DNA from 2 places in the Streptomyces sp. NPDC056738 genome. Region 1 is predicted to be linked to the other one. Evidence: riboswitches for the same ligand, from Rfam matches in the RefSeq annotation. Region 1 holds a riboswitch; the other holds the start of a gene.

Region 1 (5,010 bases):
CGCGCCGACCAGTCGTTGAGCAGGCAGAGGCCGAAGACGTGGTCGCGGTAGTCGCCCAGGGGCACCGGCCGGCCCTGTTCCGAGGGAGCGCCGACCACGAAGCCGACCTCCGCCTCGATGTCCAGGCGGACCGAGGGGCCGAAGACCGGGGCGGCGTCCGCGGGGGCCTTGCGCTGGCCCGACGGGCGGACGACATCCGTGCCGGAGACCACGACCGTGCCGGAGCGGCCGTGATAGCCGATCGGCAGGTGCTTCCAGTTCGGCGTGAGGGAGTCGGCGGCGTCGGGGCGGAAGATCTGGCCGACGTTCCGGGCGTGGTTCTCGGAGGCGTAGAAGTCCACGTAGTCCGCGACGGTGAACGGGAGGTGCAGCGTCACGTCGGAGAGAGGGTGGAAATGGGGAGCGAGGGTTTCCCGGTGGGCCGGGACGGTCACCCAGGCCGTCAGCGCGCGCCGGACGTCGGACCAGGCGGTGCGGCCCGCGGCGAGCAGCGGGTCGAGGGTCGGCTGTGCGAGCAGCCCGGCGTAGGGGGAGCCGAGTGAGCGGGCCGCGGCACCGGCGTCGAGCACGTGGTCGCCGAGCCGTACGCCGACGCGTCGTTCGGAGTCGCCGGCCGGGTCGGTCAGGGAGAACACGCCGTACGGCAGGTTGTGCGGGCCGAAGGGATCGCCCTCGGGGACATCGAAGGGGGGCATCGGTAGGTGCCTCGCTTTCGGATTCGTACTCGCCATGTGAGCCATGCGTTCCACGCGTTTGATGTGGTCGGAGCACACGTTACGGGGGAGTGTCCCCACTACGGCAGGGCCTAAAGGGGTTGCAATGTCCGAATTGGCCTGGTGTGGAGCGGGCGGCTGCGAGCCGCGGTGGGCGGAAGCGGGTCGACAGGCGCCGCATCACCCGGCTTTGGACCGTGCTCGTCGCGCTCTCGTCGCGCCTTCCCCTCGCACCGCGCCCTCATCCCGCTCTCGTCGCACCCCTTCCCTTCGCGCCGCGCACTCCCCCCACCGCTCCTTTCGCCTCACTCCGCGCCTTCGTCCCGCTCACGTGCGCTCGTGCGTCGTTCGTGCCTGCCCCTGCCCGCTCTTGTCCGCCCGGCCCGCGCCCCCGCCCGCGACTGTCCGCTGCCCCGCGCTCCCGCCCGCTGATCTGAGCCCCCGTGGCGGCTGTCCGTGACGCCGAGCGGATGCCGCGCACGGTCCTGGAGTGCGTTTCGATGGATGAGGAAGTTCGCCGTACCTCTCCTCAACAGAGTTGATGCGTAACGGACTTGGTGACACGCGACTCTCATGCCGGGCCCAGTGGGCCTTGATGGAAGGGGTGTTGGGGAGTTGTGGGTGGTCCTGTGCGGGAAAGTGAGTGTGGGCGGAAGCGGAGCCTCGGTGATCCGAAGCGGTCGCAACGCGCTTACCACCGTGCGGTGAACGGCGTTGCTGACGGGATACCGGACGTCGTCCGGTTCAGGCCGGGCCGTTGAGTCGTTCGATCCGTATTCTTCGGATCATGGCCGCTCCGACTGCATATTCACTCATCGCCACTGACCTGGACGGAACGCTGCTGCGCGGCGACGACACACTCTCCGACCGGACACGCGCCGCGTTGGCGAAAGTGACCCGGGCAGGTGCCCGGCATCTCGTGGTCACGGGCCGACCGGCACCGCGCGTGCGACCACTTCTTGACGAACTCGGCGGCGAGGGACTGGCGGTGTGCGGTCAGGGGGCGCAGCTCTATGACGCGGGCACGGACCGCATGCTGTGGTCGGTGACCCTGGACAGGGAGTTGGCGGAGACGGCGCTCGGCAAGATCGAGGCGGAGGTCGGGCTGCTGTACGCGGCGGTCGACCAGGACGGCGTGGACGGGCTGACGCTCATCGAGCCGGGGTACGTCATGCCGCATCCGACGCTGCCGGCCGTGCGGGTGCCGCGTCGGGACGACCTCTGGGCGGAGCCGATCAGCAAGGTGTTGCTCCGTCACCCGTCTTTGTCGGACGACGAGTTGGCCTCGGCGGCACGGGGAGTGGTCGGTTCGCTGGCGACGGTCACCATGTCCGGGCCCGGCACCGTCGAACTCCAGCCATGCGGGGTGACCAAGGCGACGGGCCTCGCTCTGGCCGCGGCGCATCTCGGGCTCACGCCGAGTGCGACGCTCGCCTTCGGTGACATGCCCAACGACATCCCGATGTTCGACTGGGCGGCCCGGGGGGTGGCGATGGCCAACGCCCACCCGGAACTGAAGGCGGTGGCCGACGAGGTCACCTTGTCGAACGAGGACGACGGGATCGCGGTCGTCCTGGAGCGCCTCTTCGGCTTCTAGCGACACCGACGCACCCGCCGACGGGCCGGAGGGCGCCGTCGGCGGGTGCGGGTGAAGCGGGTGGTGCGGGGTGGATCAGTAGGCGCCGTTGACGTTGTCGATGGAGCCGTACTTGTCGGCCGCGTAGTTGCAGGCCGCGGTGATGTTGGCGACCGGGTCGTAGATGTTCGACGACGTGCCGGCGACGTGGTACGCCTGGAACGTGGGGTCGATCACCTGGAGCAGGCCCTTGGAGGGGATGCCCGCGGCGGCGTTGGAGTCCCAGTTGTTGATGGCGTTGGGGTTGCCGGAGGACTCGCGCATCACGTTGCGGTAGATGCCGTCGTAGCTGCCCGGGATGCCGGCCTTGGCCATGACGTCCAGGGATTCCTTGATCCAGCCGTCGAGGTTGTTGGTGTACGTCTTGGCGACGGCCTGGGTGACGGTGGTCGTCTTGGACTTGGCGACGGCGGCGGTCGCGTTCGCCGTGGTGCGGACGGTCGTCGACTTCAGCGTCTTCGTGCCCACGGTGAGCTTCATGCCCGGACGGATCATCGCGGGGTTGTCGCCGATGATCGCGCGGTTCGCCGCGTACAGCTTCTTCCAGCCACCGCTCTTGGGGTACTTCTTCGCCACCTTGGACAGGGTGTCGCCGGCGACCACCTTGTAGGTGACGAGCTGCACGTTGGGGACGACCGCGGTGTGGGCGGTCTTGGCCACCTGGGGGGCCTGCGCCGGGGTGGCGGCGCTGGCGCCGGTCGCGCTCACGAGGGGGAGGGCGAGGGCGATGCCACCCGTTCCGGCGGCGATCATGCCCCGGGTGATGACGTTGGTCTTCATGCGGCGGTGCTTGGCTCGTACGGGCATGGCGAAATGTCCTCTCCGACGCCTGCGAGGTGAGCTGTCGGGTTCGGGCGGGAGATGCCCGGCCGCGCTCTGGGCGCGGCTTCACCCCAAGCCGTTCCGGATGTGTCCGGACCGGCGGCTTACCTGTGGTTCCCCCGCTCCTGCCGTGCGTGGGTCGATGGGTTGCCGGGCGGCGGCAGGATTCGGCGATCCGCCCGGGGTCGACCAGAACGTATGCGAGAGCACATGTCCGAAACAAGACGAGATTTGACCGCGAAGATCGCTTTGGCCTGGTTAAGGCGAGGGTAAAAAGTCCGATTGTGCCGGAATTGGATCCTCAACTTGCCTTTCGCAAACGGGTTGATCCATAAGGGGCGCCCGGCGGAGGGGTGTCCGGCCGGTGACCCAACTCACGAGACCAAAGAGCATCAAGGCTCCATGAGGGGCCAATTCGGACATTGTGCCTGCGTCGGCGGGCGCTCCCGGGACCCTCGAAAGGCGTCGAGCGGCCCCTGGCGCGGCGGGATTTGTGGCGCGGGACACAGTAGGGAGCGGCAGGGGCGGCGGGCCGCGTCGGGTCGACGCGACAGGTCCCAGGTGGAGGCCGGCACGCCGGACCGGGGCGGGCGGCCGCGGTCAAGTGGACTCAATGCCAACCGAGTTCGCCCCGTCGACGGCCAACTCCCGTCCCGGCGGGCCCGGTCAGCCGGCCGTGCGCGGGATCCGCTTCTCCCAGGTCCGGTGGAAGACGACCTCGTCGCCGTTCCTGCAGACGAGCTCGTCGGTCGTGATGAAGTCCTCGGCGTCGCAGGCGATGGCGGAGACCGTCTCGACGCGGGCGTCCCACGGCAGCTCGGGCCGGTGGAGCCGGATGGACCACACCGAACGGGCGCGGGCGGACAGAGGGTCCGACGTACCGATCGTGTACGTCTCCCGGGCCTCCTCCGTGCATTCGAGGCCGTCGGGGAACACCCGGGTCCCGCCGCGCCCCGGGTCCACCTCCACGCTCCAGGTCCCGGCGGCCACGTCGCGCAGGACCAGGCGGGGCGGGCGGGGCTCGTCCAGGGTCGCCGAGACGGTCACGCCGAGGGGTTCGGCCTCCTCCGGTTCCCCGAAGGCGACCGAGGGGTCCGACTCCCTCGCCCGCACCGGGAGTTCGAGGACGCTGCCGACCGGCTCCAGGGTGAAGCCGGCCTCCGAGCCCGGCTGCGGCCAGATCCAGGGCCAGTAGGCGGAGGAGACGCCGAGCCGGATGCGGTGGCCCGCCGGGAACGCGTAGCCGATGGCGTGCAGGTCGAGGACCACGTGCTCCGTGTCGCCCGGCCGCCAGGGAACCGCCTGGTCGGGGCCCCGACGCGCCGACAGGTTCAGGACGCCCCGGGTGACGAGCGTGGACGCCCCGTCCGGGGCCACGTCGCACAGCCGGGCGATCACCTGGCCCCGGGGCGACGCGGACGTCAGCCGCAGAGTGACCCGGGGGCGGCCCAGGACCCAGATCTCCTCCGTCACCTCGAACTCGAAGCAGGCCGACCGGGCGTCCTCCTCCCGCTGGTCCGGCGGCAGGTCGGCGTCGTCGCCCGAGGGGAAGAGCCGGCCCGCGTCGACCCCCGTGTGCTGCGGGGAGCGCACCGGCAGCGGGGCGCCCTGGAGCGCGTACGCGACCGGGGTCACCGAGGGTGAGGGCCAGGCGGGGTCGCCCACCCATCGGCCCGGGATCCGCTCGTACACGGTGGCCGGAGGGTGTGCGTCCATCACGTACGAGCGCAGAAGGGGGACGGAGAGCGCGTCCGTGTCCTCGTCCCGGAGCCAGTGGTCCCACCAGCGCAGCGTCTCCTGGAGGAAGCCGATCGCCGGTCCCGGCGGCAGGCCCCGGTC
Region 2 (5,010 bases), on a different contig from region 1:
GTCGCGCCGCGGAAGGCGTAGATCGACTGGTCCGCGTCACCCACGACGCACAGCTCGGCCGGAGGCAGGTCGTACTCGCTGGGCGGTACGTCCACGGGGTGCTCGGAGGTCCCCACGAGTTCGCGGACGAGGGCGTACTGGGCGTGATTGGTGTCCTGGTACTCGTCGACGAGGACGTGCCGGAAGCGGCGGCGGTAGTGCTCGGCGACGTCCGGGAAGGCGCGCAGCAGGTTGACCGTGGTCATGATCAGGTCGTCGAAGTCGAGCGCGTTGGCCTCGCGCAGCCTCGACTGGTACATCGCGTACGCCTGGGCGAGGGTCTTCTCGAAGCCGTCGGCGGCCTGGGCGGCGAAGTCCTCCTCGTCGATCAGCTCGTTCTTCAGGTTCGAGATCTTGGCACTGAACGACTTCGGCGGGAACCGCTTGGGGTCGAGGTCGAGATCACGGCAGACGAGGGCCATCAGGCGCTTGGAGTCGGCGGCGTCGTAGATCGAGAAGGACGAGGTGAAGCCGAGGGTCTTGCTCTCGCGGCGGAGGATGCGGACGCAGGCGCTGTGGAAGGTCATCACCCACATCGCGTTGGCGCGCGGGCCGACGAGCGCCTCGACACGCTCCTTCATCTCACCGGCGGCCTTGTTGGTGAACGTGATCGCGAGGATCTGGCCGGGGTGGACGTCGCGCTCGCCCAGCAGGTGCGCGATGCGGTGGGTGAGCACACGCGTCTTGCCCGAGCCGGCGCCGGCCACGATGAGCAGCGGGGAGCCGGAGTGCACCACGGCCGCGCGCTGGTTCTCGTTCAGTCCGTCCAGCAGGGCCGCGGGGTCCACGGCGGGCCTGGGCGCGCCGTCGCGGTAGTACGCGTCCCGGCTCGGCGGCAGGTCGAACTTCCCGCCGAACAGATCGTCCGGAACCGGCTCCGGTACGTGATCGTCCTCGGGCGGCGGCGGGTGTTCGTCCTCGTGGCCCGCGGAGGGCTTGAGGTTCGCCAGGAAGCTGTCGTCAAAGAGGCTGCTCATCGCTCTCCGAGTCTAGGCCGCCCCACTGACAGCCCGCCGCCACCCCGAGAACTCGGCCCGAAGTCGTGACGAGGCGCCCGGCGGACACCAGGTAAGCCCCCTGCCTCCGCCGAGATCCCACCCCGCGACCGTGCGCGACCGTACGGGCACCCGGCGTGAAGGGTCGCCCCGGACCGTGGTCGAGGCATGCGCCCGTCGCCGCCCGCACTGCCCCCGCGACACCAGCGACATGTGCCGCACCCCCGGCACCTGTGCACCGCCGCACCCGCCGCACCCGGCCGCACCCGCGACACCTGTGGCGTCTGCCGCACCTGGCGCACTGCCGCCCTGGCGCACTGCCGCTCTGCCGCACCTGGCGAATGGTCACGAAAATGTATCGGACGTATCGGGCATCAACCTTCACACGGGCCACACCCGTTGGCTAGCGTGCTCGAAGGCCGCTCGACCGCATCCGGCGAACTCCGCCGGGCCGGGCGGCCTCCGCCGAATCCGGTGTGCCGCGAGGCCCCGGAGCCGGGGACCCACCGACTTTGGGGTGAATCGGTCCAACCGCCCCGTGGGGCACGGACCGTAGGGCAGCCTTCCGGAACCACCCGCCCGAACCCGACAGCTAACTCGGCAGGCGGATGACGGAAGGAGTCGCCTCTCTTGGCGTCACACCGCAAGGCGCGTCCCACCGGCACGCGCATCGGGGGCATACGGACCCCCTTCCTCGCCACAGCGGCACTCACCTCCGTGGCCCTGCTCTCCCAGACCGCCGACGCCACCCCCTCGGCCGAGCCCCGGCCCAGCATCGAAGAGGTCTCCAAGAAGGTCGACGACCTCTACCACCAGGCCGAGACCGCCACCGACAAGTACAACGCGACCCGGGAGAAGACCGCCGAGCAGCGCAAGCGCGTCGACACCCTGCTCGACGACGTCGCCCAGCGCACCGAGAAGCTCAACAGCGCGCGCGAGGAACTGGGGACGTTCGCCGCGGCGCAGTACCGCACGGGGGCCGCCGCGCCCTCCACCGCGACCCTGCTGCTCGCCGACAACCCCCAGGACTACTTCGACCAGACCCAGTTGATGAGCCGCCTGACGACCCGCCAGAAGGCGGCCGTCGACGACTACATCACGGAGCAGGCGGCCACCACCAAGAAGCGGACGGAGGCCACCGAGAGCCTGGAGTCGCTGACCGCCTCGCAGAAGGCGCTCAAGACGTCCAAGGCCGACGTGCAGCGCAAGCTCTCCGAGGCCCGGGATCTGCTCTCGAAGCTGAACTCCGAGGAAAAGGCGCGGCTGGCGGCGATCGAGAAGAAGAAGCGGGAACAGGCCGCGGCCAAGGCGGCGGAGCTGGCGAAGCAGCAGGCCGCCGCGGAGAAGGCCGCCCAGTCGCAGTCCTCGTCGGACGGCACGGCCGACCCGGCCACCGGCTCGGCCGCCGGCTCGACGGCCGGGTCGTCGTCGGGATCGACGACCACGAGCTCCTCGTCGAAGGCGGCGGAGGCGCTCGCGTTCGCCCGCGCGCAGATCGGCAAGCCGTACGTCTGGGGCGCCACCGGCCCGGACTCCTACGACTGCTCGGGCCTGACCCAGGCCGCCTGGAAGGCCGCGGGCGTCAGCCTCCCGCGCGTCACCTACGACCAGGTGAACGCCGGCACGACGGTCTCCCTCGCCGACGCCCGGCCCGGCGACCTGGTCTTCTTCTACGACGACATCAGCCACGTCGGCATCTACATCGGCGACGGCATGATGATCCACGCGCCGAAGCCGGGAGCGTACGTCCGCGAGGAGTCGATCTACTACGACGGCACCTCGGCGATCCACAGCGTGGTGCGCCCGGCGTAGCCCGGACGCGGAAGCCCCTCTCGCGGGGCACGGGCGCCGGGGTCTGCCGATCCCCGCGCGCGTGCCCCGCGTTTTCGTCGCCGCCCGCGCGTGGCCCGCCCGCAACCGCTCGACGGGTCCCTAGCATCGACGCATGCCAGACACACCGGACATGACGGACACCATTCCGCTCCGCGCCTGGTGGGCGGGGTGGGCCCCCGCCGCCGGCGCCGCCGTCATGGCCACCGGCATCCTCTCGACCGGGCTGTACCTGACCGGCTACGAGGTCCTGTCGCGGATCGCGCTGGTCCTCGCGTCGCTCGCCTGGGTCGGGCTCGCCTCGGACTTCCTCGCCCGCCTGGTGGGCGACCGGGCGCAATGGGCGCGACGGGCCGCCGCCCCGGCGGGGCTCGACGCGGTCGCGGCGACCACCGTGCTCGGCACCCGGTTCGCGACCCTTGGATGGCGGACGCTCGCCGAGGTCCTGCTCGCGCTGTCGGCCGTGCTCTGGCCGGTCCTGCTGCTGACCGTGCTGCGGCACTGGCGGCGCCGGATGGCGGGAGAGGTGTTCCTCGTCTGCGTGGCCACGCAGGGGCTCTCGGTCCTCGGCTCGACGATCGCCGCCGAGGTGGGCTCGGACTGGCTGGCGCACGCCGCGATGACGCTGTTCTGGGTGGGGGTCGCGCTCTACGTCGTCTCGTTCGCGAACTTCGACCCGCGGGAGGTGCGGAAGGGCGCCGGGGACCACTGGATCGCGGCCGGCGCGCTGGGCATCTCGGCGCTGGCCGGGGCCGGGCTCGTCGTGGCGCACGACGTGAATCCGTATCTGTGGAACAACGACGACCAGGGCGTCCTGCGCGCCACGACCGGCGCGCTGCTCGTGCTGGACCTCGTCTGCTACTTCCTGCTGGCCGTCGCGGAGGTGGTGTGGCCGCGCCCGCGGTACGACGTACGGCGCTGGTCGTCCGTCTTCCCGATGGGGATGTCGGCGGTGGCCACGCTCGCGGTCTCGGCCGCCCTCGACGTCTTCTGGCTCAAGGGGACCGGGCAGGTGCTGCTGTGGATCGCGGTGGCGGCCTGGCTCCTGGCGGTCGTGGGTACCGCTCTCGCCTTCGGATCCGAGGTCAGGTCCACAGGACGGCGATGAAGATGTTCGTGACGGTCAGCAGTCCGACCAGGCCGAAGAGGCGCTTGTCGACCGTCTCGTCGTCCCGCTTCACGTAGACGAGCCCGAGGATCACGATCAGCAGGGCCAGCTTCACACCGATCTTGACGGTGTTCACCGTGCCGCCGTCGGCCTGGTTGAGCCCGACCAGGGCGACTCCGGTCACCAGCATGGTCAGCGCGCCGTGCAGCATCGCCGGGACGAAGCGGGCGGTGCCCTTGCCCATCGCCTTCATCTGCGTGAGGAAGCCGCCGAGGAGCGCGGCGATGCCGATGATGTGCAGGCCGACGAAGAGGTGGATGAGTACGCCCATGGGGCCGGAGCCTAACCGCACCCCCTGACGCCCCCGCCGACCGGGCCCCTCCCGACCGGGGCGCCCCAACCTCCACTCTCCCTCCACCCGACCGTCGCGCGTCACCCATAGCACCGGCACCACGCGAACTGTCCGGGATTCGCCGCTTCGGTCATGACCCTGCGTGAAGTCGATGACGTACAGACAGGATCTTGGTCACATTTGGTCACCCGTCGATCCAATCGCGATAGTTCCGTACATAGCGTTACCAACGGCGCACTCTCAGGTTTAGCGTCCTCCACCAGGTGACCGGCTCCCCACCACCGTCCGGGCCAGGGACGGCAGTCGGACACCACCGCCGAGAAGGTCCGGCGGCGGCCCGCTCCCCCTGTGTGCGCCGCCGCCGGACGTGTCACCGCTTGACCGCACCTCAAGGGCGGTCGCACGGAAGGATGTGGGCCCTCGTGGCAGCGCACCGCAAGGCCAGACAGCGCTCGGTCGGCGGAAACACGGCCCGCACGGCGGTCACCATCGCCCTCGCGGGCGCGGCGACGGCCACCGCCTTCGACGGGGTCGGACACGCCGACCCCCAGCTCTCCCCGGCACAGGTGAAGGCCCGGGTCGACAAGCTGTACGAGGAGGCGGAGGCCGCCACCCAGAAGTACGACGGCGCCAAGGAGAAGGCCGGCCAGGCGGAGGCGAAGCTGAGCAAGCTCCGCGACGAGGCG

Evidence for each region. Region 1 has a riboswitch for cyclic di-AMP ahead of ACFRIC_RS33750 (transglycosylase SLT domain-containing protein). Riboswitches for the same ligand answer to the same signal wherever they lie in the genome.
Region 2: another riboswitch for cyclic di-AMP. It lies ahead of ACFRIC_RS32270 (NlpC/P60 family protein); the one in region 1 lies ahead of ACFRIC_RS33750 (transglycosylase SLT domain-containing protein).

Annotation. Positions count from the first base shown of each region.
Region 1 is NZ_JBHTZF010000015.1:155,827-160,836, forward strand. Features, by position in the region: gene fahA (fumarylacetoacetase) at 1-695, opposite strand, end outside; gene ACFRIC_RS33745 (HAD family hydrolase) at 1,501-2,310, shown strand; gene ACFRIC_RS33750 (transglycosylase SLT domain-containing protein) at 2,386-3,156, opposite strand; cyclic di-AMP (ydaO/yuaA leader) riboswitch at 3,161-3,354, opposite strand; gene ACFRIC_RS33755 (CocE/NonD family hydrolase) at 3,838-5,010, opposite strand, start outside.
Region 2 is NZ_JBHTZF010000014.1:139,818-144,827, reverse strand. Features, by position in the region: gene pcrA (DNA helicase PcrA) at 1-1,016, opposite strand, end outside; cyclic di-AMP (ydaO/yuaA leader) riboswitch at 1,488-1,657, shown strand; gene ACFRIC_RS32270 (NlpC/P60 family protein) at 1,665-2,846, shown strand; gene ACFRIC_RS32265 (tellurite resistance/C4-dicarboxylate transporter family protein) at 2,980-3,972, shown strand; gene ACFRIC_RS32260 (hypothetical protein) at 3,950-4,303, opposite strand; gene ACFRIC_RS32255 (NlpC/P60 family protein) at 4,747-5,010, shown strand, end outside.